Regions from separate parts of the Clostridium mucosae genome, predicted to be linked through region 2. Evidence: riboswitches for the same ligand, from Rfam matches in the RefSeq annotation. Region 2 holds a riboswitch; each other region holds the start of a gene.
The links. Region 2 has a riboswitch for S-adenosylmethionine ahead of NSA50_RS05340 (O-acetylhomoserine aminocarboxypropyltransferase/cysteine synthase family protein). Riboswitches for the same ligand answer to the same signal wherever they lie in the genome.
Positions count from the first base shown of each region.

Region 1: it holds a riboswitch for S-adenosylmethionine, as region 2 does, so the genes downstream of both, metH (methionine synthase) here and NSA50_RS05340 (O-acetylhomoserine aminocarboxypropyltransferase/cysteine synthase family protein) in region 2, are expected to answer to the same signal.
Region 3: it holds a riboswitch for S-adenosylmethionine, as region 2 does, so the genes downstream of both, metK (methionine adenosyltransferase) here and NSA50_RS05340 (O-acetylhomoserine aminocarboxypropyltransferase/cysteine synthase family protein) in region 2, are expected to answer to the same signal.

Region 1 covers NZ_JANKAF010000020.1:10,394-18,417, forward strand. The annotation lists gene NSA50_RS16540 (hypothetical protein) at 110-439, shown strand; partial or broken gene aspD (aspartate 4-decarboxylase) at 499-2,128, opposite strand; SAM riboswitch class I at 2,433-2,529, shown strand; gene metH (methionine synthase) at 2,650-6,300, shown strand; gene NSA50_RS16555 (HAD family hydrolase) at 6,358-7,074, opposite strand; gene NSA50_RS16560 (TldD/PmbA family protein) at 7,278-8,024, shown strand, end outside.
Region 2 covers NZ_JANKAF010000003.1:74,692-82,715, forward strand. The annotation lists gene NSA50_RS05320 (PTS transporter subunit EIIC) at 1-116, shown strand, start outside; gene NSA50_RS05325 (metallophosphoesterase family protein) at 423-1,376, shown strand; gene NSA50_RS05330 (homoserine dehydrogenase) at 1,540-2,547, shown strand; gene NSA50_RS05335 (5-formyltetrahydrofolate cyclo-ligase) at 2,720-3,304, shown strand; SAM riboswitch class I at 3,351-3,469, shown strand; gene NSA50_RS05340 (O-acetylhomoserine aminocarboxypropyltransferase/cysteine synthase family protein) at 3,587-4,870, shown strand; gene NSA50_RS05345 (ZIP family metal transporter) at 5,487-6,266, shown strand; gene NSA50_RS05350 (hypothetical protein) at 6,546-6,728, shown strand; gene NSA50_RS05355 (sugar O-acetyltransferase) at 6,854-7,414, shown strand; gene thrS (threonine--tRNA ligase) at 7,654-8,024, opposite strand, start outside.
Region 3 covers NZ_JANKAF010000010.1:68,047-76,070, reverse strand. The annotation lists gene recD2 (SF1B family DNA helicase RecD2) at 1-2,226, opposite strand, end outside; gene nagA (N-acetylglucosamine-6-phosphate deacetylase) at 2,511-3,641, shown strand; gene metK (methionine adenosyltransferase) at 3,682-4,857, opposite strand; SAM riboswitch class I at 4,977-5,085, opposite strand; tRNA gene NSA50_RS12065 (tRNA-Tyr) at 5,234-5,318, opposite strand; tRNA gene NSA50_RS12060 (tRNA-Thr) at 5,326-5,400, opposite strand; tRNA gene NSA50_RS12055 (tRNA-Val) at 5,418-5,493, opposite strand; tRNA gene NSA50_RS12050 (tRNA-Tyr) at 5,511-5,595, opposite strand; tRNA gene NSA50_RS12045 (tRNA-Thr) at 5,602-5,676, opposite strand; tRNA gene NSA50_RS12040 (tRNA-Tyr) at 5,709-5,793, opposite strand; gene NSA50_RS12035 (hypothetical protein) at 6,090-6,653, opposite strand; gene yyaC (spore protease YyaC) at 6,764-7,300, shown strand; gene mreB (rod shape-determining protein MreB) at 7,356-8,024, opposite strand, start outside.

The DNA of each region.
Region 1 (8,024 bases), on a different contig from region 2:
GAATAAAAAAATGAAAGCAAATCAAAAAAACAAAGAAATAAAACAAATAGAAAGAATAATATATACTATATATAAATAAACAAAAGATATTTAGAAAGTGGAGACTAAGATGAACTATAATAATTCAGATTATAATTATGAAGATTATTTTAAAATAATGAGTATGAATAATGAAAATTGTTCATATACCGATTATGAACAATTAGATAATAATGAATATAGGAATAATCTAGAAGAAGGATTAAATAATATGAATCTTGATTTAAAAAGTTCATATACAATGAATCAAAATAATGAGAGAAACATAAATATGTTTCAAGGACATCAAAAAAATCAATACAGTCAAGAATTAATGAAATCACAAGAAAATGTGAAAGAAATTTTAATAAAAACTGCTGTTTTAATAATATCTTCTAATATCCTTATTTTAGTTTTGTAGTACTACTATATTTTATAGTAGTACTACAATTTAATATCTTTTATCTCTATTACACAGTTTCATATTTCACTTTCTTTCCATCTACTTACAAATTCATCAAGAATTATACGAAGTGTTTTTCCTATAGTGGTATAATCCTCATCTTTCAAATTTGCCAAAGAAATTCTTATAGACCATTCTGGTCCTTGAAATCCAGAACCACTTAATAATACAATAGATGATTCTTCAGCTAATCTATATAACACTTCAACAGGCTTATAATTGCTCTCAAGATAATTTGCAAACTTTGAACCATAATTATAATTTGCCCATTCTAATAAATCAAATTCTGTATAATAAGCTGCGTCATATATATCTTTTCTTAAATTTAGTCCGAGACTATCAACATAGTAGTTTTTGACGTCTATGACATATTTCTATAGTTTGATTTTTATATATGTTTTTATCATCTAATAATGCAAATGCACAGAAAAATGCCATTTGCACTTGTTGAGGTGTAGAAAGTCCAGCTGTATGGTTTAAGGCAACCTGTCTGCTATCTGCAACTATTCTATCTATGAATGGTATAGTTTCTGGATTTAAATTCATATCACCGTATCTTCTATTTAAAATTTTCTTTTTATCTTCTGACAATTCTTTAAGAAGTTTATCATATATATTTTTTTCATGAATAGCTATAGTTCCTAATCTCCAACCTGTAACTCCGAAATATTTAGAAAATGAATAAACCCCTATAGTGTTATAAGGTAAATCAGCCATTAATGATCTAAATTCAGGAACAAATGTACCATAAACATCATCAGATATTATCATTATATCTTTATTATACTCATTTACAATAGAAACTAGGTTTTTTCTACATTCACTGCTTAATGAAACAGATGGTGGATTACTTGGATTTACTATAAATAAAGCCTTTATAGAATTATCTTTAAGTTTTTCTAGTTCATGTAAAGGATATTGCCAAGTATGTGTTCCATCTGTGGTAGTTTCAGTAGCCTTTATAGGAACTATTTCTAAATCATATCTAGGCAAAACTGGTATTTCTAGATATGGAGTAAATATAGGTACCATTATTGCTATTTTATCTTTGGGATTAAGAAGCATATTTGATCCTAAAGTATCAAATATGTAACACATTGCTGCAGTAGCTCCTTCTACCGCAAAAATATTAAATTTACCACTTGGAGGCTTGTTGTAACACATTTCTTGTACTAAATAATCATGAACTATTTGTTCAATATGAAATAGCATTCTATCTGGAACAGGATAGTTATCTCCGATAATTGCATCTGCTAATTCATATAAGTAATCATCGGCATTAAATTTTTTTTCATTTATTCCATATTCAATTATTTTTCTTAGTAATTCTATTCCTGGCAAAGTATTATTTTCATCTACAAATTTTATGAATCTATGGTAAATACCATTTTTTTTAGGCATTCCAGCTAGATTAACATTATAAAAATCTTTTTTAGTTTCATTAACAGCAAAAAGACCAAATGTAAAAAAGGCTTCTCTAGGAGTAGATGCTGTCCAATTTGGATTTCCCCGACCAGCATCTAAAAGAATACGTGCTGTTTTTTCATTTTCTCCATTAGCTAGTTCTATTAGCCTATTTTTAAATTCAAATGGACTTATTTTACCATAAATCTTTTCAATTTCTTCACGTTGTAAATTTTTGTCCATAGTTTTCTCCTTAATTAAAAAATTTATCTTATTTTTTGTTATGAATCTAAATATTATTCTTATAAATAATTAATACTAAAAATACATTAATATTTATATAATTAATCAAGTAAAATTCAATATAAGAACACGAATCATTTAACATTTTATATAAATTACAAAATACTATTTATATAAATAAATTATAATTTAATTAAATGTTAAATCTTTATTTCAATATCATATAATCTAAACTTAGATTTTTTTATTTAATGAAATATATTTACAATAAATGAAAGAGATTATATAATTATATAAAAATAATATCTTATTAAGAGCGGTGGAGGGACTGGCCCTTTGAAACCCAGCAACCTACTTTCTAGTGTGGTGCTAAATCCTACAGATTTTCTGAAAAATAAGAGTAATAGAATTTATATATAATTTTTATATAATCCTTTCTTATTTAGAAGGGATTTTTTATTTCTAAAAATATTGATGTTAGTTTTAAATATTATTAATCGATATTATAAGGGGGCTATATAATGAAGAGAAATTTTGAAATAGTTAAAGACTTAGAAAAGAGAATTTTAGTAATAGATGGGGCAATGGGAACTAATATTCAATCATTTATGTTGAAGGAATCTGATTATAGGGGGAATTTATTAAAAGACTTCAACCTAGATCAAAAAGGAAATAATGATTTGTTAAGTATAACAAAGCCAGAAGTAATTGATGAAATACATAGAGGATTTTTAGAAGCAGGTGCAGATATAATTGAAACTAATACATTAAATTCAAATAGAATATCTCAAGCTGATTTTGGGCTTGGAGATTTAGTTTACGATTTAAATTATAAAAGTGCAGAGATTGCTAAAAAGGCTTGTGATGATTTTTCAAAAAATGATGGCAAAAAAAGGTACGTAGCAGGATCTATAGGGCCAACAAATAGAATGGCATCATTATCTCCAGACGTTGAAGATCCTGGGTATAGGAATATATCTTTTGACCAGTTAAAAGAGGCATATGAAGAACAAATTGGTGCATTAATTGATGGTGGCATTGATTTAGTTTTAATAGAAACGATCTTTGATTCTTTAAATGCTAGAGCTGCTATTATGGCGGCTAATGATGTTTTCAGATTAAAAAATAAAGTTATTCCAATAATGATATCTGGAACTATATCCGATAAATCAGGAAGGATTTTATCAGGACAAAATCTTTCTGCTTTTGCTGCTTCTATGAAAAATGAAAATATCATTTCAATAGGACTAAATTGCTCTTTTGGAGCGAAAGATTTAAATCCTTTTATAAAAGAATTATCAGAAACTCAGGAGTTATTTATATCAGTTTATCCAAATGCAGGGTTGCCTAATGAATTAGGACTTTATGATGAGTCACCTAAAATAACGTCAAAGTGTATTGAAGAAATGCTAAAAGAAGGATATCTAAATATAGTAGGTGGATGCTGTGGAACTACTTATGAACATATAAAAGCAATTGCAAATATAGCTAAAAACTATAAACCAAGACTTGTAAAAGGAATTGAAATAGAAAGTGTATATAGTGGATTAGAAATAACCAAGGTGAATAAAGAAAGTAATTTTATTAATATTGGAGAAAGAACAAATGTTTCAGGATCTTTAAGGTTTGCACGACTTATTAGGGAAAAGAAATATGAAGAAGCTCTTGAAATTGCTAAAGAACAAGTTGAAAATGGTGCTCAAATAATAGATGTAAATTTTGATGATGGACTTTTAGATAGTGAAAAAGAAATGGAGTATTTTTTAAAACTCTTAGCTTCAGAACCAGATATTTCAGCTAAACCTATAATGATTGATTCATCAAGATGGGAAGTTATAGAAAAAGGTCTTAAAGTAATTCAAGGAAAACATATAGTAAATTCTATTTCTTTAAAAAATGGAGAAGAAGACTTTTTAAAGAAAGCAAAGATTATTAAAGATTTTGGAGCAGCAGTTGTCGTAATGGCTTTTGATGAAAAAGGCCAAGCAGATAGCTATGAAAAAAAGATAAGTATATGTAAAAGAGCTTATGATCTTTTAGTGAATAAAGTTAAATTTCCACCAGAGGATATAATATTCGATCCAAATATTTTAGCAATAGCTACAGGAATTGAAGAACATAATAATTATGCTTTAGATTTTATAAATGCAACTAAGTGGATAAAAGAAAATTTACCATATTCTAAGGTTTCAGGTGGAGTTAGTAATTTATCATTTTCTTTTAGAGGTAATAATAAAATAAGAGAAGCTATGCATTCAGTTTTCTTATATCATGCCATAAAAAATGGCATGGATATGGGGATTGTAAATCCAAGTATGATTCAAATATACGATAATATCCCTAAAGATTTACTTAAGTTAGTAGAAGACGTTGTTTTAAATAAATCTAAAAATGCAAATGAAATACTTTTAGAATCTGCATCTTTATATAAAAACGATTCGAAAGAAGATGAAGAAAGTAGAGATGACTGGAGAAATTTAGCTTGTAAGGGAAAATTAGATTATTCTATAGTAAAAGGAATCACTAATTATATAGAAGAAGATTTAAAAGAAGCATTAAAATTATATGACAATCCTTTGCAGATAATAGAAGAGCCATTAATGGGTGGAATGAAAAAGGTAGGTTCATTATTTGAAAGTGGAAAAATGTTTTTACCACAAGTAGTGAAATCTGCAAGAGTCATGAAAAAAGCTGTTTCTTTTTTAACACCATATATAAATAGTAAAAACGATGGTAAGTTTACTATGAATGGAAAGATATTAATAGCTACTGTAAAAGGTGACGTTCATGATATAGGAAAGAATATAGTTGGGGTTGTTTTATCTTGTAATAATTTTGAAGTTATAGATTTAGGGGTTATGGTTCCGTGTGAAGAAATAATTGATAAAGCAATTAAGGAAAATGTTGATATAATTGGTTTAAGTGGATTGATAACTCCATCTTTAAATGAAATGATAAATGTAGCAAAGGAAATGGAAAAAAGAAGCCTAAATATTCCACTTATTATTGGAGGTGCAACTACTTCTAAAATTCATACAGCGTTAAAAATAGATCCGAATTATAGTGGACCAGTAATTTATGGATATGATGCATCTAAAACTGTTGAGATTTGTAAGAAGTTAATATCAAGTGATAAGGATAAATTTATAAAGGAAACTAAGGAAGAGTATAGAGTGCAAAGAGAAAATTATAAAAATCTGAAACTTGAATTTCTTTCTCTAGAAGAAGCAAGGAAAAATAAACTTAAAATAGATTGGAAAAATACTCATATTAAAAAACCTAATTTTTTAGGCGTAAAAGAAATTTATAATTATACTATAAAAGATGTTAGGCCTTTTATAGATTGGAGTTTCTTTTTTGCAGCCTGGGGAATGAAAATGAAATTCCCTAAAATTTTGGAAGATGATAATTATGGAAAAGAAGCAAAGAAAATTTATTTAGATGCAAATAAGTTATTAAATGATTTAGAAAATAGCGAAATAGTAAAGCTTAAAGGTGTATTTGGATTGTTTAAAGCAAGCTCTTACCAAGATGATATAATGCTTTTTGATAAAGATAACAATTTAATAGAAACTTTTAATATGTTTAGACAACAAAAGAAAAATGAAAATAATATTAATCTTTCTTTAAGTGATTATATAGCTCCAAAAGAATTAGAAATTGATGATTATATTGGTGCATTCTTAGTTACAAGTGGAACTGAGGCAAGACAATATGCAAAGAAGTTGAAAGAAAATGGAGATGATTATAGTTCTATGCTTTTAAGTTTTGTTTGTGATAGATTAGCAGAAGCTTTTGCAGAAAAATTACACTTGGATGTTAGAAAATATTATTGGGGTTATTCAAGTGAAGAAAGGTTAAATCACGAAGAATTACTTTCTGGAAAGTATAGAGGAATAAGACCAGCTGTAGGTTATCCATCAATGAAGGATCACAAAGAAATAAGAAAGATATTTAAGTTATTGAATGGAGAAGAATCAACTGGTGCAAAAGTTACGGAAAGTAATATGATTGATCCTCCATCATCAGTTTGTGGATTATATTTTGCAAATATTGTAGCTAAGTATTTCGATGTTTATAAAATAGATAACAATCAATTAGAAGATTATGCAAAAAGAAATAATTCAGACTTAGAAGAATTGAAAAATAGACTTCCAAATATATTAATATAATTATTTACAAAAAAGAGAGCTTATAAAGTTTAACTATTCTTTATAAGTTCTCTTTTTTTATTTTAATATTAAGGGTTTAACTTTATTGAAATCTCCATCTAAAATTGAATAGTTACTATTAACGTCATCAACTAAATCAGGAGATAAGTTAGAATGAATATATAAGGTGTTTAATTTTACTTCTTTTGCACCTTGTATATCACAAATATAGTCATTTCCAATCATTATACTTTCAATTGGATTTAAATTATATTTTTCAATTAATGAATTATAAAAAAGTTTATCTGGTTTACAAACACAATAATCTGAAGAAAATAATATTTCATCAAAATATTTATCAATATCGAGCAATTTCATTTCATAAAGAGTAAAAACTCTTTGAGCATTAGATAATAGATATATATTTTTATTTTTAGATTTTAGATCTTCTAAAAATTCAATAACACCATTATAAAGAGATAATTTATTTATTGATAGGACCCTAAATATTTGTGCTGTATCTCTAATTGTATCATCACTTGGAAAAATAGCTTTCTTATTAAATAGTTCCTTAAATATTTCTTCTATATTAAAATCAGGAAAATTAGTATTTGTATTTAATTTTAAATTAGAACGTATTAAACGAGAATATTGATAATATAATTCTTTACTAGAATAATTTGCTCCTTTATATGAATAAAATAGAGCTAACTTTTCCCAAAGTAGCTGTGAATCTTCATTTGTATTTATATCAACTAATGTTCCATACAAATCAAATATATAGTTTTTAAACATGTGCAATCCTCCATAATCAAGTTATATATACTCTAATTCCTTTTATAAGGAATAAATCCTCTAATTAATATATAATTATAGAAGATTTGTATTTTTAAACAAAAATACTTTTATTTAATTTATATTTAATACTAATATTTTTTACCATAATGTGGACTGTAGTATTTATTAGTGATAAACTTAATAAAAAAGGAGGCTATAATATGAAATTAGAAATAAGTAAATATTTGAAAGAAATAAAACCTATTTTAAATAATCTTTTAGAAGAGTTACTAAAAGATTTTAAATATGTATCCATTTTGGCTACAGATTCTTTTGGTAAAAGATTTATTGTGTCTAAAAATACAGTAAGTATAAATGATGGGGCATTTATAGAAAGAGGATTTGTTGTAAAAGTTTATAATGGTGTAAATTATTCAGAGTATGCTTTTAATTATATTAATAAAGAAAATTTTAATGGCATAATTGAAGAAATAAAAAACAATTCAAAAAATTCTACTAATAATAATATTAATAGTTATCAGATTATAGATGAAGATGAAATAAAATTCTCTAAAGGAACAGAAATAAAAATTCATCCTAAAGATATTGGTGATAAAAATATATTGGAATCATTATCAAAAATAAAAAATGAAGGATTATCATTAAATAATAATGTAGTAGATTTTCGAGCTTTTTACGAATATATGAACGTTAATAAAATATTTTTATCTTCTAAGAAGGACTTAGAGCAAAGTTTAATGTGGGGAAATGGTATGTGCCTTTGTATAGCTGCTGATGAAAATGGAAATAAAATTGGAACAAGAATTTTTTCAGGTGCTAAGGGTGGAGAATTATTAAATGAAATGAATGGCGTTGCAAATGAACTTGTAGATGAAACAGTCAAACTTCTATCTGCTAAAAAGATTACGCCAGGTGAATATGATGTTATATGTACTCCAGATATCACT
Region 2 (8,024 bases):
TAAAAGCTTTAGGTGCAGCTGGTGTAGTTGAAGTTGGTAACGGAATTCAAGCTATATTTGGGGCTAAAGCAGATGCATACAAGAATGAAATTAAAAACATCTTAGATATAGATTAATATTTAGTGTATATAGTTTTTAATTAAAATATAAAATCGTTAATTCTTATAAATAGAATTAACGATTTTTTTATTTATAGAAAAAAATTAACATAGTAAATTTAAATAAATACGTAATCTTTTAAAAAATATATTTAATTTAGGTATTAGACATTTTAGGAAATAAATGTTAAATTAAATATGCAAATGTTATGTTTATTTAGAGTTTGAAATTTTAAATTGTACATATGAATATTATAAAGTTTTTAGAAAAAAATAGATTTAATTAGTATTTTAGACTTAACTTTAAAGTAAGAGGTGATTAAAATGAAAAGATTTAAATTAATTATTATTACAATCACAGTAATTCTTTTAGGAGCAATATATGCCATATATATTAATGAGTCTAAATTTAAGTTTGATGCTGCAACAGTAACATCGTCATCTAATGCGGACCTCTCTTTTGCTGTTTTAGGAGATGTTCATGAAAATATTAATCACCTTCAAGAAGCTATTAATGACTTATACACTATAAATCCTAAGATGGATGCATTGGTATTAAATGGTGATGCTGTTGATCAGGGCTTAGATGAACAATATAATTCAATGCAAAACACTTTAAATAAAAATAAGGATTTGTTACCAGAAATAATTATAAAAAATATAGGGAACCATGAATTTTTTGATTATAATATTGAAACAAATTCTAATGAGCAGGTTCAAAGCTTTATAAATAAATATTTGAAATTCTCAGGAGAAGAAAAAGTATATCATGATAAATGGGTGAATGTATATCATTTTATATCATTAGGGTCTGAAGATGGCAATTCTGAAACTATAAATTCAGTAACGGCCTCTATATCTGATGAACAATTAGAATGGTTTAAGGAAAAGTTAGCTGAGAATTATAAAAAAGGAAAACCGATATTTGTATTTCTTCACCAACACTTAGATTATGGAGAAAATTCATGGATTGGAACTAATAAAAGTGAAGAAATTAAACAGATATTATCTCAATATCCGGAAGTGATAATGTTTGCCTCTCATACTCATAGCAATTTAAATGAAAATAGTTTAGTTTTAAATAAACCTTTTACTATAGTAAATACAGGTGCAGTCCATTACACCATTATACCAGATTCAAATGAAGAAAAAGGCTACAAAAGAGAAACTGATTATATTAAAGGCGTTTATGTTGAGGTAAATGGTAATAATGTTACTGTTAAAGGAAGAGATATAAAGGAAAAACAATGGATATTTAGCACAGAAATATCAAATTAATATATTTACATATTAATAAATTAGTTTAAAAATAAATCTTTTGTTAGATATGTATAAGTTTAATTATGTCTAGGTAAATCTTTGGAGTAGGCAAACTTGTATATATCTATTTTTTTATCTAAAACGAATAATATATTATAATAGTATAAAGGGGGAAGAGAATATGGAAATAGCTATAATAGGTTTTGGTGGAGTTAGTAAGGCTTTAATAAAACTATTAAATGATAAAAAGAAATATTTATACAATCTAGGAACTGATATAAAGGTTAAATATATAATAAAAAGTAATGGTGGAATTTATAATAATTTAGGAATAAATTTAAAAGAAATTATAAACAATAATTACAATTTAAATATTGAAGACTTTGAATTTAAGGAAGATATAAATATTAATACAATAATAAAAAATAAAGATATAGATATACTTGTAGAATTGACTAGTACTAATATAGAAACAGGTGAACCTGGTTTAACTCATATAAGTTTAGCCTTAAAAAACTCTATTAATGTAGTAACAGGGAATAAGGGGCCAATACTTTTACAATATAATAACTTAAAAAGGTTAGCCGATAAAAATAATGTAAAGCTTGGTATAGGCTGTACAACTGGTGGAGCACTTCCATCTATAAATGTTGGAACATTTGATATAGCTGGAGCAGAAGTATTATCTATTGAAGGGATTTTAAACGGGACAAGTAATTATATTTTAACTGAAATGTATGAAAATGAAGTTGATTATAGTGGAGCATTGAACAAAGCAATATGTTTAGGAATAGCAGAAGCAAATTATAAGTTAGATGTAGAGGGATATGATACTGCATCAAAAATTTTAATATTAGCCAATGTTATTATGAATTCTTGCTTAACCATTGATGATATTGAAATAGAAGGAATAAGTTTGTTAGGTAAACACTTAATAATAAATGAAAAGAATAAAGATAATAAAATTAAGTTAATAGGGCGAGTATATAAAGAAAATAATAAAATAAAAGCATACGTAAAACCTGAGATAATAGATAAAAGTCATCCTTTATATTTTGTAGATGGTAAAAATAAAGGTGTGCTTTATAAGACTGATACTTTAGGGGACATTAGTGTAATTGGTGGTGCATCAGGAACAACAAATGCAGCTGCATCTATATTAAGAGACATAATAAATATAAATTGCTAATATAAGGGATACGATAAACTAGATATGTTCCATAAGATAAATAGCTGTGCAGGCATTGAATATTTAGTGAAGCTAGCTGAACTTAGTATAAAAATCGTAAAGTTAATAAATGTAATTAAGTTTAATTCGCAAAATATAACAAAGTAGCTAAAAATATATTTAGGAGAGAATTATGAATAAAGAAGAAAAGAGAGTTTTAAGAAATAAAATTTTAGAAATAAGAGATTCACTAGATAACAGTAAAAAAGAGATAATGGATACTAAGATATTTAATGAGTTAATAAATACAGAACTATATAAAAAAGCTAGTAATATATTTATTTACATAAGTTTTAGCAATGAAATAAATACAATAAATATAATAGAAAAGGCTTTTGAAGATAGAAAGAACGTTTTTATTCCTAAAGTATATAAAGATGAGAAATCTATGAAGGCAATAAAATTAAATTCTTTTGATGAGTTAAAGAAAAACTCAATGGGAATTTTAGAACCAATAGATGATTCTGATTATATTGAAAAAGAAAATATAGATTTAATAGTAGTACCTGGGGTTGTTTTTGATAATGAGTGTAACAGAATAGGATATGGTGGAGGATATTACGATAGATATTTAAATGAGATAAAATCTAAAGAAAATAAGATAGCATTAGCATATGATTTACAAGTAGTTGATAAAATAGAATGTGAAGCACATGATATTAAAGTAGACTATATAATCACGAATACTAGAATTATAAAAAATACAAATAATGGTTGAAATTTGGAAAATGTAGTGTATAATATATTATAATTAAATAAAAAAGACTTTATTAAGAATGGTGGAGGGACTGGCCCTGTGAAGCCTAGCAACCTACTGAGTATAAAATTATTTATAAATTAGTGTGGTGCTAAATCCTGCAAGCTGATGCTTGGCAAATGAGGTGTTTCATTAATCGTATTAGTGAATAGTTTAGTATATTTAGGTTGCTTCTTATTTTGAAGTAACTTTTTTTATTTTATAAAAAGCAATAAGCAATAATATTAAAAGGGGGATTTCAATATGGTAGGAAAGTGGAAAAAGGGAACAATATGCATTCAAGGAGGATATATACCAAAGGCTGGGGAACCTAGGGTATTACCAATATTTCAAAGTGCAACTTATAAGTATGATGATCCAGATAACTTAGAAAATCTATTTAACTTAGAAGCAGAGGGGCATTTATATAGTAGAATATCTAATCCTACAGTTTGTGCATTGGAAGAGAAGTTTGCTAAACTTCAAGGAGGAGTTGGAGCAGTAGCTGCATCCTCAGGGCAAGCTGCAGTATTATATTCAATATTAAATATATGTAAGGTTGGGGATCATATAATATCAGCATCATCTTTATATGGTGGAACAGTTAATTTATTTACAGTTAATCTTAAAAAAATGGGGATAGAGGTAACATTTGTTGACCCAGAAGCAAGTAAAGAAGAAATTATTTCATGTGCAAATGAAAATACTAAAGCAATATATGGGGAGACAATTGGTAATCCAGGACTAAATATATTAGATTTTGAGAAGTTTTCAGAGGTCGCAAAGGAATTAAAGATTCCATTTATAGTGGATAATACTGTAGGAACCCCATACTTATGCAATCCATTTGACCATGGAGCAAATATTGTAGTACATTCAACTACAAAATATGCAGATGGACATGCACAAAGCATTGGAGGAATAGTAGTTGATGGAGGAAACTTTGATTGGGCAAATGGAAATTTTGAAGAATTTACATTACCAGATCCAAGTTATCATGGATTAAAATATGTAGAATCATTTGGCAATGCAGCATATATAACAAAGCTAAGAGTTACATTAGGACGAGATATTGGGGCATGTCAAAGTCCATTTAATGCTTATTTAACTAATTTAGGGTTAGAAACTCTTCATTTAAGAATGGAAAGACACTCACAAAATGCTTTAGAGTTAGCAAAATGGTTAGAAAAACATCCTAAAATAAATTGGGTTAACTATCCATATCTTGAAACTAGCTCACAATACGATAGAGCAAAAAAGTATTTAAATGGTGGAGGAAGTGGATTATTAACTTTTGGAATAAAGGGAGATATAGAGGCAGCAAAGAAATTTACAAAATCATTAAATTTAGTAGCATTAGTAGTCACTTTAGGAGATGTTAGAAGCTGTATTTTACATCCAGCAACCACTACACATAGTCAATTATCGAAGGAAGAACAAATAGCAAGTGGAGTAACACCAGATTTAATGAGAGTTTCAATTGGAGTTGAGGATATAAGAGATATAATTGCAGATTTTGAACAGGCACTAGATTCAATTAACGGTTAATAATAAATAATTAAAGATTTAATAAGTAATAATATTTTTGTTAAAAGCTACTATTTTAAATTGATTTTAGAAAATAGTAGCTTTTAATTATTAGTTTTAGTTTTTAGAATAATATGCAAATTAAATAAAATATATTAAGTGGAAATATGTTAAAATATACTTGGGTATAATAAATATTAGTAGGTAATCAATTATATAGCGAGTTCATTAAAAGTATGACTTGTATTTTAGGTATATAAATATTATTTATAGTTGCTTGTAGAAATGTGATAGGTGAAAAAAGAAGGGCATTTTAATAATAAATGGAATTTAGTTTCTTAAGATAAGATAGAAAATGAAACTAATAACAAAAATAATGACCAAGCGGTAAATAATGACCAAGCTATAAATTATAAATAATGATAATTATATTAGAAAGTAAAATAAACAAGCTTATATAGATGAAGTAAAGCAAATTGAAATTAGACATAAAAAAGTCAAGCCACAGATTATGGGTTGGAAGATTAAATAATTGCTTAATGATATGGGAGAAAGAGTTTGATAGAAAGCATTAAGGAAAGATATTATGAGTTAGTTAATTAATAGATAAAATAATATTTATACAGGAGGAGTGGAAATGAATATTTTAATTGGTATATTAATACCATTTTTAGGAACGTCTCTAGGTGCGGCGTGTGTTTATACAATGAAAAAAGAAATGAATAAAATGGTTAATAAAATACTTCTTGGTTTTGCATCAGGAGTTATGATGGCAGCAGCTGTATGGTCATTAATTATACCTTCTATAGATATGTCTCAAGGCATGGGGAAATTATCGTTTATTCCGGCAGCAGTAGGAGTACTTGCAGGAATTTTATTTTTATATTCTTTGGATAAAATAATTCCACATATGCACGTAGATAGTAGAAATGAAGAAGGAACAAAGAAATATAAATTAAGTAAAACTACAAAACTTGTACTGTCAGTAGTAATTCATAATATTCCAGAGGGGATGGCAATAGGAATTGTTTTTGCAACAGTTATGAATCAAGGGGGAGGGATAACTCTTGCATCAGCACTTGCTCTTTCTATAGGAATAGCAATTCAAAACTTTCCAGAAGGGGCAATAATATCAATGCCGCTTAAAAGTGAAGGATTAAGTAAAAATAAATCTTTTATTTATGGGGTTTTATCTGGAATAGTAGAACCAATAGCAGCAGTACTTACAATAATATTTTCAAGTGTTATTACTCCAATGATGCCATATCTTCTTTCATTTGCTGCAGGAGCTATGATTTTTGTTGTGGTAGAGGAATTAATACCAGAAGCAGCAGAAGATAATTTTTCGGATATTAGTGCAATAGCTTTTTCTATAGGATTTGTAATTATGATGATTTTAGATGTAGCATTATCCTAATTTAAGAAAAGGATAAATTATAGAATAAAAATGAAAGTTTTGTATTAAAGTTTACAAGTTTAGTTAGCTTTTTATCTGTATTATGGATTGTGATATTATCCATAAGATTTAAATTAAGTAGAGTATATTTTGGCTTGTAAATAAATAATTTAATATTTGCTGTTGTTCATTATTTAAAGATTAATAGGGATAATTGCAAAGAAACTCTTTATAAAATATAATAGAACATGATAATTAAGACTTAGTAAACTAATTTACATTGATGTAAGGAGTGTATTTATGTTTAATAAAGAGGAACTTCAAATTCTTAATGAAGCTTTAAAGATGTATGAAGAAAAAACTACGAAGCAATTAGAATCTAGTGCTAATAATAAGGATAAGATGGTTGCTTATAATAGAAAGCAAAAGAAAATATGGTTACTTCAAAATAAGATGAAAAAGCTTATTGAAGAAAATAAGTAAAAGCCTTTTAGTAAAGGCTTTTTTTATTTTTATATAAAGTGATTTATCAGTTTAAAAATAGTAATATGATTATAAGATGTATTTTATATAAATAAATATGATATTTATGGTTGGGAGAGGATATTATGACTGAAAAGGAAAAGATGCTAAGGGGAGATTGGTATGTTTCTTTAGGAGATGAATTGTTTAATGATAGACAACATGCTAATGAAATTATGTTTGAATACAATTCACTACATCCAAAGGAGGTTGAAAAGAGAATGGACTTACTTAGAGGATTATTTGGTTATGCACCGAAAGAGTTCTTCATAGAGCAACCTTTTAGATGTGCTTATGGCTACAATATCTATTGGGGAGAAAATTCATTTGCAAATTACAATTGTACAATATTAGATTGTGGCAGAGTAACTATAGGAAAAAATGTTATGATTGGGCCTAATGTAAATATATTTACAGCTAATCATGCACTTTCACCTAAGGAGAGAATGGAAAATTTAGAATATGCGGACCCAGTAGAAATATGTGATGGAGTATGGATAGGAGGGGGAAGTACTATTAATCCAGGTGTAAGAATTGGAGAAAATTCAGTTATTGGATCTGGTAGTGTTGTAACTAAGAGTATTCCAGATAATGTACTAGCGGTTGGTAACCCATGTAGAGTTATAAGGGAATTAGACAAGGAGTAGTGATTCATAAAAAATATAAATATGAGAGATAGTTTATAGGAAATATAATAAAAATATGCAATGAAAGAATATTAAGTGAATAAAAGAAGTTCATAACTAAAAAATCATTATAAATAAAGAGAATCCTGAAAAATTTAAAATTTTTCAGGATTCTCTTCTAAAAACATTTAATTTCTAAAAATCCGACCAGAGGATTTTTTTTCACCATTCTACATTCTATATTATAAATTATACATTGATTATTTATCTTTATTAGCTATTTCAAGAATTAATCTGTTCTTTAATTCAGAAACTGAAATTGCACCTTCTTCTCCGTTCTTTCTGCTTCTTACTGAAGCTTCATTGTTAGCAGCTTCTTTTTCACCAACAACTAGGATGTAAGGTATTCTTTCAAGTCTAGCTTCTCTAATCTTATAACCGATTTTTTCTGCTCTATAGTCTGCAGAAATTCTTATTCCTGAATTTTTGAAGTCTTTAACTATTGATTCAGCATAGTCATTATATTTATCAGAAATAGGAAGAACTATTGCTTGAGTTGGAGCAAGCCAAGTTGGGAATGCACCAGCATATTTTTCAATAAGCATAGCTAAAGTTCTTTCATAACATCCAA
Region 3 (8,024 bases), on a different contig from region 2:
TTCACTAAACATATCTTGATTTGTAATATCTATTATTCTATCTCTAAGTGAAGAATATCTCTCCATACTTCTTGTATTAGATACCATATACTTTAAAGCTTTTGGAATACCTACAACTACTACAAGCTCTTTTGCTCTAGTTATAGCTGTATATAATAAATTTTTATTCATTAATAATGGTGAACCCATAAACGCAGGAGTAATTACTACTTTAAACTCACTTCCTTGGCTTTTATGTATAGTAATTGCATATGCTAACTCTAATTCATCTAAATATATGTAATCATAAATTACTTTTCTCTCATCATCAAAAATTATAGTAATTGTTTTTTCCTCTTCATTTATGCTTTGAATAAAGCCCATATCTCCATTAAAAACGCCTACACCTTCATTCTCCCCACTTCCATTGACTCTAATCCATTTTAAAGAATAATTATTTTTAGTCTGCATTACTTTATCACCTTCTCTAAAAACAACTTCTTTCAATTCTTTCTCTTTTTTGCTAGGTGACTTAGGATTTAAAACTTCTTGAAGTTTATTATTTAAGTTTTGCACTCCTAATATACCTTTTCTTGTAGGTGTTAATATTTGAATATCTCTATATTTATCCCATGATTTTTTGAAGTTAGGTAATCTTCTATTTATTAAATCTATTATGGTATTTAGTATTAAATCTACATCTTCTTTATTTTCAAAGAAGAAATCTCCATCCCTTCTATTTATATATGGCATTTCACCATTATTAATTTTATGTGCATTTGTTACAATAAGACTTTCTTCCCCTTGTCTAAAAATATCTTTAAGCCTTACAACTTTTATAAAGTTACTTTCTATTAAATCCTTTAGCACATTTCCTGCACCAACTGATGGCAATTGATCTACGTCACCAACTATTATCAATCTTGTTCCAAGCTTTATTGCCTTAAGTAAACTATGCATAAGCATTATATCTATCATAGATGCCTCATCTATTATAATTACATCAGCCTCTAAAGGTTCCGATTCTCCCTTTCCATAATAAGAATTTTCATCTTCACTTACTCCCATTTCTAATAATCTATGAATTGTTTTTGCTTCTCTACCAGTAGATTCAGTCATTCTCTTAGCTGCTCTTCCTGTTGGTGCTCCTAATAAAACCTTCATGCCATTATTTTCATATATTTCTATGATAGATTTTATAATTGTAGTTTTTCCAGTTCCAGGCCCTCCAGTTATTATCTCTATACCATTTTCAAAAGCACCTACGATAGCCTCTCTTTGGGAATTTGCAAATTTTATTTTATTTTTTCTTTCAAATGCTTCTATCTCGAATTCAACATCTGAATTTATCGTTCTAAAATTTTCTATGCTTAATGTTATTATCTTATTTGTAACACCTAATTCACAATAATAATATGGTAAAGAAAAAACTGCTTCTATGTCATTAATTTTCTCTATTTTTATTTTTGTTTCTAATGCTAAGTTATATAAGTTTTCTTCTACCATTTGCCCTGGTACACCTAATATTTTAGATACCTCATCAATTAAATTACTTTTAGGCATGTATGTATTACCTGATGCTGAAAATTGATTTAATATATATCTTATTCCACTTTGTATTCTAAATGGTGAAATAGACTCTATCCCTAAGCTTTTGGCTATTCTATCTGCCGTTATGAATCCTATTCCTGAAATCTCATCACAAAGAATATAAGGATTTTCTGATACAATAGCCTTGGCATCTACACCGAACTTTTTATATATTTTTATACATTGATTGGTAGTCATACCATGGCCTTGGAAATAAATTATTATATCTTTTAAATCCTTTTGTTCTATATAAGATTCATAAATTATCCTAAATTTTTTTTCACCAATACCTTCAATTTCTTGAAGTCTCTCAATGTGATTTTCTAATATATCTAAAGTTTCTTCTTTAAATTTATCCACAATTTTTTTAGCAGTTATAGGACCTATTCCATGAATTATACCTGTACTTAAATATTTTTTTATTCCTTCTACGGAATTTGGTAATACTTCTTCATATTCCTCTATATTAAACTGACGTCCAAATTGTTTATGAAGTACCCATTGCCCTTTTAACTTAACATGTTGCCCTTCTTTTAAAAAAGGAACTATTCCAACTGCATTTATACAATCTTTATCTATCCTTACTTTTGATACAACATACCCTGTATCATCACTCTTGAATACAATAGATTCTACTATTCCGTTTAGACATTCCATGTTATCTCTCCAAATCTTCCAATAATATTTTAATCTCACTATTTTTATTATATAATTATATCATATATAAGTTGTAATAAAGATTATACATTTATATTAATTATACTATATTTAGTGTGCTATAATTAAATAAATAAGTGTACTAACTTATATAAATAATAAGCTTTATATTATTTCAATTTTATACTATTTTTGAATACGTTTTATAGCTATTTATACCATTCTAGCTTTTAATGCTATAGCTTTTAATTGAAATTTATATAAAAAAATGTGGAGGTGCTCATATGTTAATTAAAAATTGTAATATAGTATATCTTGATAAGATAGAAAAAGGATCCGTTTTAATCGAAAATGGAAAAATAAAGGAAATAAATCCTAGTAATATTAATGATTCTGAAGTAATAGACGCAGAAGGTCTATATCTATCTCCAGGATTTATAGATGTTCATATCCACGGTGCAGGTGGACATGACACAATGGATGGTACATTTGAAGCAATAAATGAAATTTCTAAAACTATAGTTAAGCATGGGACTACTGCTTTCACTCCAACTACAATGACAGTATCAGTAGATGATGTAAGAAAATCTATGGGTGTTATAAAAGAAGCTAAAGAAAATGGTACTGATGGCGCTATTGTTTTAGGAGCTCACCTTGAAGGTCCTTTCATTAGTCCAAAAGCTATTGGTGCACAAAATCCTAATTTTTTAATTCCTCCAACTCTTGAGAACTTTAATGCTCTTGTCGGAGATGCTGAAGATGCTGTCGTATCAATAACAATTGCCCCTGAAGTTCCTGGTGCTAAAGAATTAATAAAGGAATTGTCAAAAAAAGGAATAGTTTGCTCTATTGGACATACAAAAGCTACCTATGACGAAGCTATGGAAGGCATTAAATGTGGCTGCTGTCACTCAACTCATTTATTTAACGCAATGACACCATTTGCTCATAGGGAACCTGGAGTTGTAGGCGCTATATTTGATAGCGAGATAACTACAGAAACAATTTCTGATGGTATTCATATATCATATCCATCACTTAGAATAGCTTATAATCAAAAGACAACTGATAAAGTATTATTAGTTACTGATGCTATGATGGCTTGTGCAATGCCTAATGGAATGTATACATTAGGTGGTCAAGATGTTGTTGTTAAAGACGGTGCTGCAAGGCTTTTAAGTGGAAGCTTAGCGGGTTCAATCTTGACTTTAGATAAGGCAATTAAAAATGTATATAAAAATGTTGGTCTTCCATTAAATGAAGCTGTAAAAATGGCTACTTTCAATGCTGCTAGACATTGTAAAGTTGAAGATAGAAAAGGTCTTGTAAAAGAAGGCTACGATGCTGATTTAGTTTTATTTGACGAAGATATAAACATAAAAAATGTAATAGTTTCTGGTAAAATACTAGTATAAATAAAAAATGCTCCAATCCTAAATTGGAGCATTTTTTATTTTAAATATATTTTTTTATTTCTTCTACCTTATTTAAAGCTTCCCAAGGTAAGTTTAAATCATTTCTTCCAAAGTGACCATATGCAGCTGTTTGCTTGTAAATTGGTCTTCTTAATTCTAAACCTCTTATTATAGCGCCTGGTCTCAAATCAAATACTTTTTCAACTATTGAAACTATTTCTTCCTCTGATTTCTTTCCTGTTCCAAATGTATCTATTTCTATTGATACAGGCTTAGCTACTCCAATAGCATAAGCTAATTGAATTTCTAATTTATCTGCAATTCCTGCTGCAACTAAGTTCTTAGCAACCCATCTAGCTGCATAAGCTGCTGATCTATCAACCTTAGTTGGATCTTTTCCTGAAAAAGCACCCCCACCGTGTCTTCCATATCCACCATAGGTATCAACTATTATCTTTCTTCCAGTTAATCCACTATCTCCTTGTGGCCCACCAACAACAAATCTTCCAGTTGGATTAATGTAATACTTAGTACTATCATCTAATAGTTCAGCTGGTACTACAGCTTTAATTACATGTTCCATTAAATCTTTTCTTATTTGCTCTTGAGATACCTCTTCACTATGTTGTGTTGATATTACTATTGCATCTATTCTTACAACCTTATTATCATCATATTCAACAGTAACTTGAGTCTTTCCATCTGGTCTTAAGTATGGTAAAGTTCCGTTCTTTCTTACCTCTGATAATCTTCTTGATAATCTATGAGCCATAGCTATTGGTAATGGCATATATTCTTCTGTTTCATTCGTTGCAAAACCAAACATCATACCTTGATCTCCAGCTCCAACTGATTCAACATCATCCTTTTCTCCTGATCTTGATTCTAAAGCTTCATCTACTCCCATAGCTATATCGCCTGATTGCTCATCTATTGATGTTAAAACTGAACATGTTTCACAGTCAAAACCATATTTAGCTCTATCATATCCAATTTCTTTTACTGTTTCTCTAACTAACTTTGGAATATCAACATAGCACTTAGTTGATATTTCACCCATAACTAGTACCATTCCTGTCGTAACTGCTGTTTCACAAGCAACTCTTGCCATAGGATCCTTAGCTAAAATACTATCTAATACTGCATCTGAAATTTGATCACAAATTTTATCTGGATGCCCTTCTGTAACTGATTCTGATGTAAATAATCTTTTCATTTCCATTTCTCCTTTCATTTTATTTGATATTAATTCTAAACTATATTAATTCTAAACTAAATTAATTTATAAAATAAAAAAATCTCTTCGATAAGAAGAGATGTTAAAAATCTTAATCTTTCTTATCTTGCAAAATTACTTTGCAGGAATTGGCACCACACTCAACTTTAATGAAGTAGGTTGCCGGGTTTCATCGGGCCCATTTCCCTCCGCCTCTCTGGATAAGAACTAATATCAAATTTTACCTTTTAGAGTATATCACTTTTAATATTCATAGTCAACTAAAAAATATAAATTCATTGCATATTTAAACTTTTTAATTATAAAGTTCTAGCTTATTTACAAATAAAAAAAAGACAAGAATTCTTGTCTTTTTTGGTGGGGGAGGACGGATTCGAACCATCGAAACGAAACGTAACAGATTTACAGTCTGCCCCCTTTGGCCACTCGGGAACTCCCCCATATTATTGGAGCTGGCAATAGGAATCGAACCTACAACCTGCTGATTACAAGTCAGCTGCTCTACCGTTGAGCCATGCCAGCATATTTATTTTTTAAAATGGTGGAAACAACAGGGATCGAACCTGTGACCCTCTGCTTGTAAGGCAGATGCTCTCCCAGCTGAGCTATGCTTCCATATTAATATTATAAAATGGTGGGGGAGGACGGATTCGAACCATCGAAACGAAACGTAACAGATTTACAGTCTGCCCCCTTTGGCCACTCGGGAACTCCCCCATTTTATGGAGCTGGCAATAGGAATCGAACCTACAACCTGCTGATTACAAGTCAGCTGCTCTACCGTTGAGCCATGCCAGCATATTATTATTTCATTCTAAACAAATTTTATATGGTGGGGGAGGACGGATTCGAACCATCGAAACGAAACGTAACAGATTTACAGTCTGCCCCCTTTGGCCACTCGGGAACTCCCCCATTAAAATTTATTTAATTTCAGTTAAGTAAACATTATCGCCTCAACTGACAATGACTAGTATATATTTATTGCATACTAATTTCAAGTGCGTTATTCACTCATTTAACAAGATTATATTCATCATTTTCTATATTTCTTTAATTTTCTCCTATTTAATACTAATATCATTTTTTATTGTCTTATATTGTCCTAAAATTTAATTCATTCAAAGTAATATAATTACCTATTTAATATTACTGATTATTCAATTTTTACTCTAAAACTGAAATATATATTCTGACTAATATTTAAAATATTAAACTTCGTCTTCAATAATATTTAAATCAATATATCTACTTATAATCTCCATAAATTCTTCATAATCCAATAGCGACATTCTCTTTTTTACTAATAAAATCCCTTCTTTTACATTATCATTATCATATTTATTAGAAAAATGATCATTTAATTTAACTATATCTATAATAGATAAACTTTTTAACATTCTATCTACTTCTAACTTTTCACTTTTTTCAAGTTCTGCAAATAAATTATTTTCAATATCACTTTCCTTTATTGTTAACCCTTCTATTTTGCTATCACTTTCTATTATATTTTCATTAGAATTAATATTATTATTAGATTCCTCTTTAATATTAAATCTTTTTAAATTATTATCTACTTTTTTTTGCTTCTCCTCTTTTGATATATCTTGCTCATTTAGAGTTTCATCACTATGTAGTTTTTTTTCGGTAGTTACTTCCTTAGAATTATTACTTATAACATCTTCACTTTTTAATGGATTCCATACTAATAGATAATAGATAGGGATACTTGCTCCAAGAATTATAGTAATTATATAAGAAAATATTTTTTTCATATTTATTCATCTCCTTTTATTTAATTAATTTCCTTTTTATGTTTTTTTATACATTTTATTATATTTATTAGTTTCAAAACATATATTGTATAAGCGGAGGTGAATTTTTAGTGAAGCATAAAGTATTATATAATTCTTATAATTCTCATATTGAAATAGCAAAATTTATCAAAGACTATATTACGAATAATACTGTAATTGTATGTATAGGTACTGATAAGTGCATTGGTGACTGCTTAGGTCCAATGGTTGGTACATTTTTAAAAGAAAAAAATTTCCCTCTTCCAGTGTACGGAACTATAGAGTCTCCAATACATGCTCTTAATATAAATAATAGATTAAATGAAATTAATAAATTGCATCCCAAAGCTTTAATCATAGGAATAGATGCCTGCCTAGGTGAAGCTAGTTCTATTGGCGAAATACATACTAGAGATTATCCAATACATCCTGGAAAAGGGGTCGGTAAAAATTTACCTGACGTTGGTATAGCTTCTATAATCGGTATTATTGATTCTAGTGAAAATGCTGAATTTTTTACATCTAGAAGTATTCGTCTGCATTTAGTCATGGAAATGTCAAAAATAATATCATCTGCCATTATTCATGCATATAACCTTGCTCACAACCAAAAGGGGAGTTTTTAAACTCCCCTTTAACAATTTTATCTATTTAATATATGTATTTAATTGTATCTATAATTTACTCAACTAATGATATTTCATTGTCTGAAGAATTTGTATCTATTTTGTCTAAATATCCCAAGACCTTGCCTGTTCCCTCGGCTACTGCTTCTACTGAATTGTTTGCAACTTCAACAGTAACCCCAGTTTCATGTTCTATTAGCTTATCTAATCCATCTAATAAAGAGCCTCCACCTGTCATTAGTATCCCTCTCTCTATTATATCAGCAGCAAGTTCAGGTGGTGTTTTTTCCAATACAGATTTAACTCTTTCAACAATTAAAGATACTGATTCTTTTAATGCATATATTATTTCATCTGTTGAAATAGAAAGCTCATCTGGTAACCCAGTAATTAAATTTCTTCCCTTCATATTTGCATTTAAGTTTCTTGATCCCTTAAATGCTGATCCTATAGTCACCTTCAATTCTTCTGCTGTTTTCTCACCTATCATTATCTTGTACTTATTTCTTACATATTTTATTATTGCATCATCAAAAGTATCACCTGCTACCTTAATAGATGATCTTACAACAACTCCACCAAGTGATATTACAGCTATATCAGTAGTACCTCCACCAATATCTACCACCATAGATCCACTTGGCCTAGTTATATCTAATCCTGCCCCTATTGCAGCAGCTAAGGGTTCTTCTATTAAATGAACTTTTTTAGCGCCAGAGTTTCT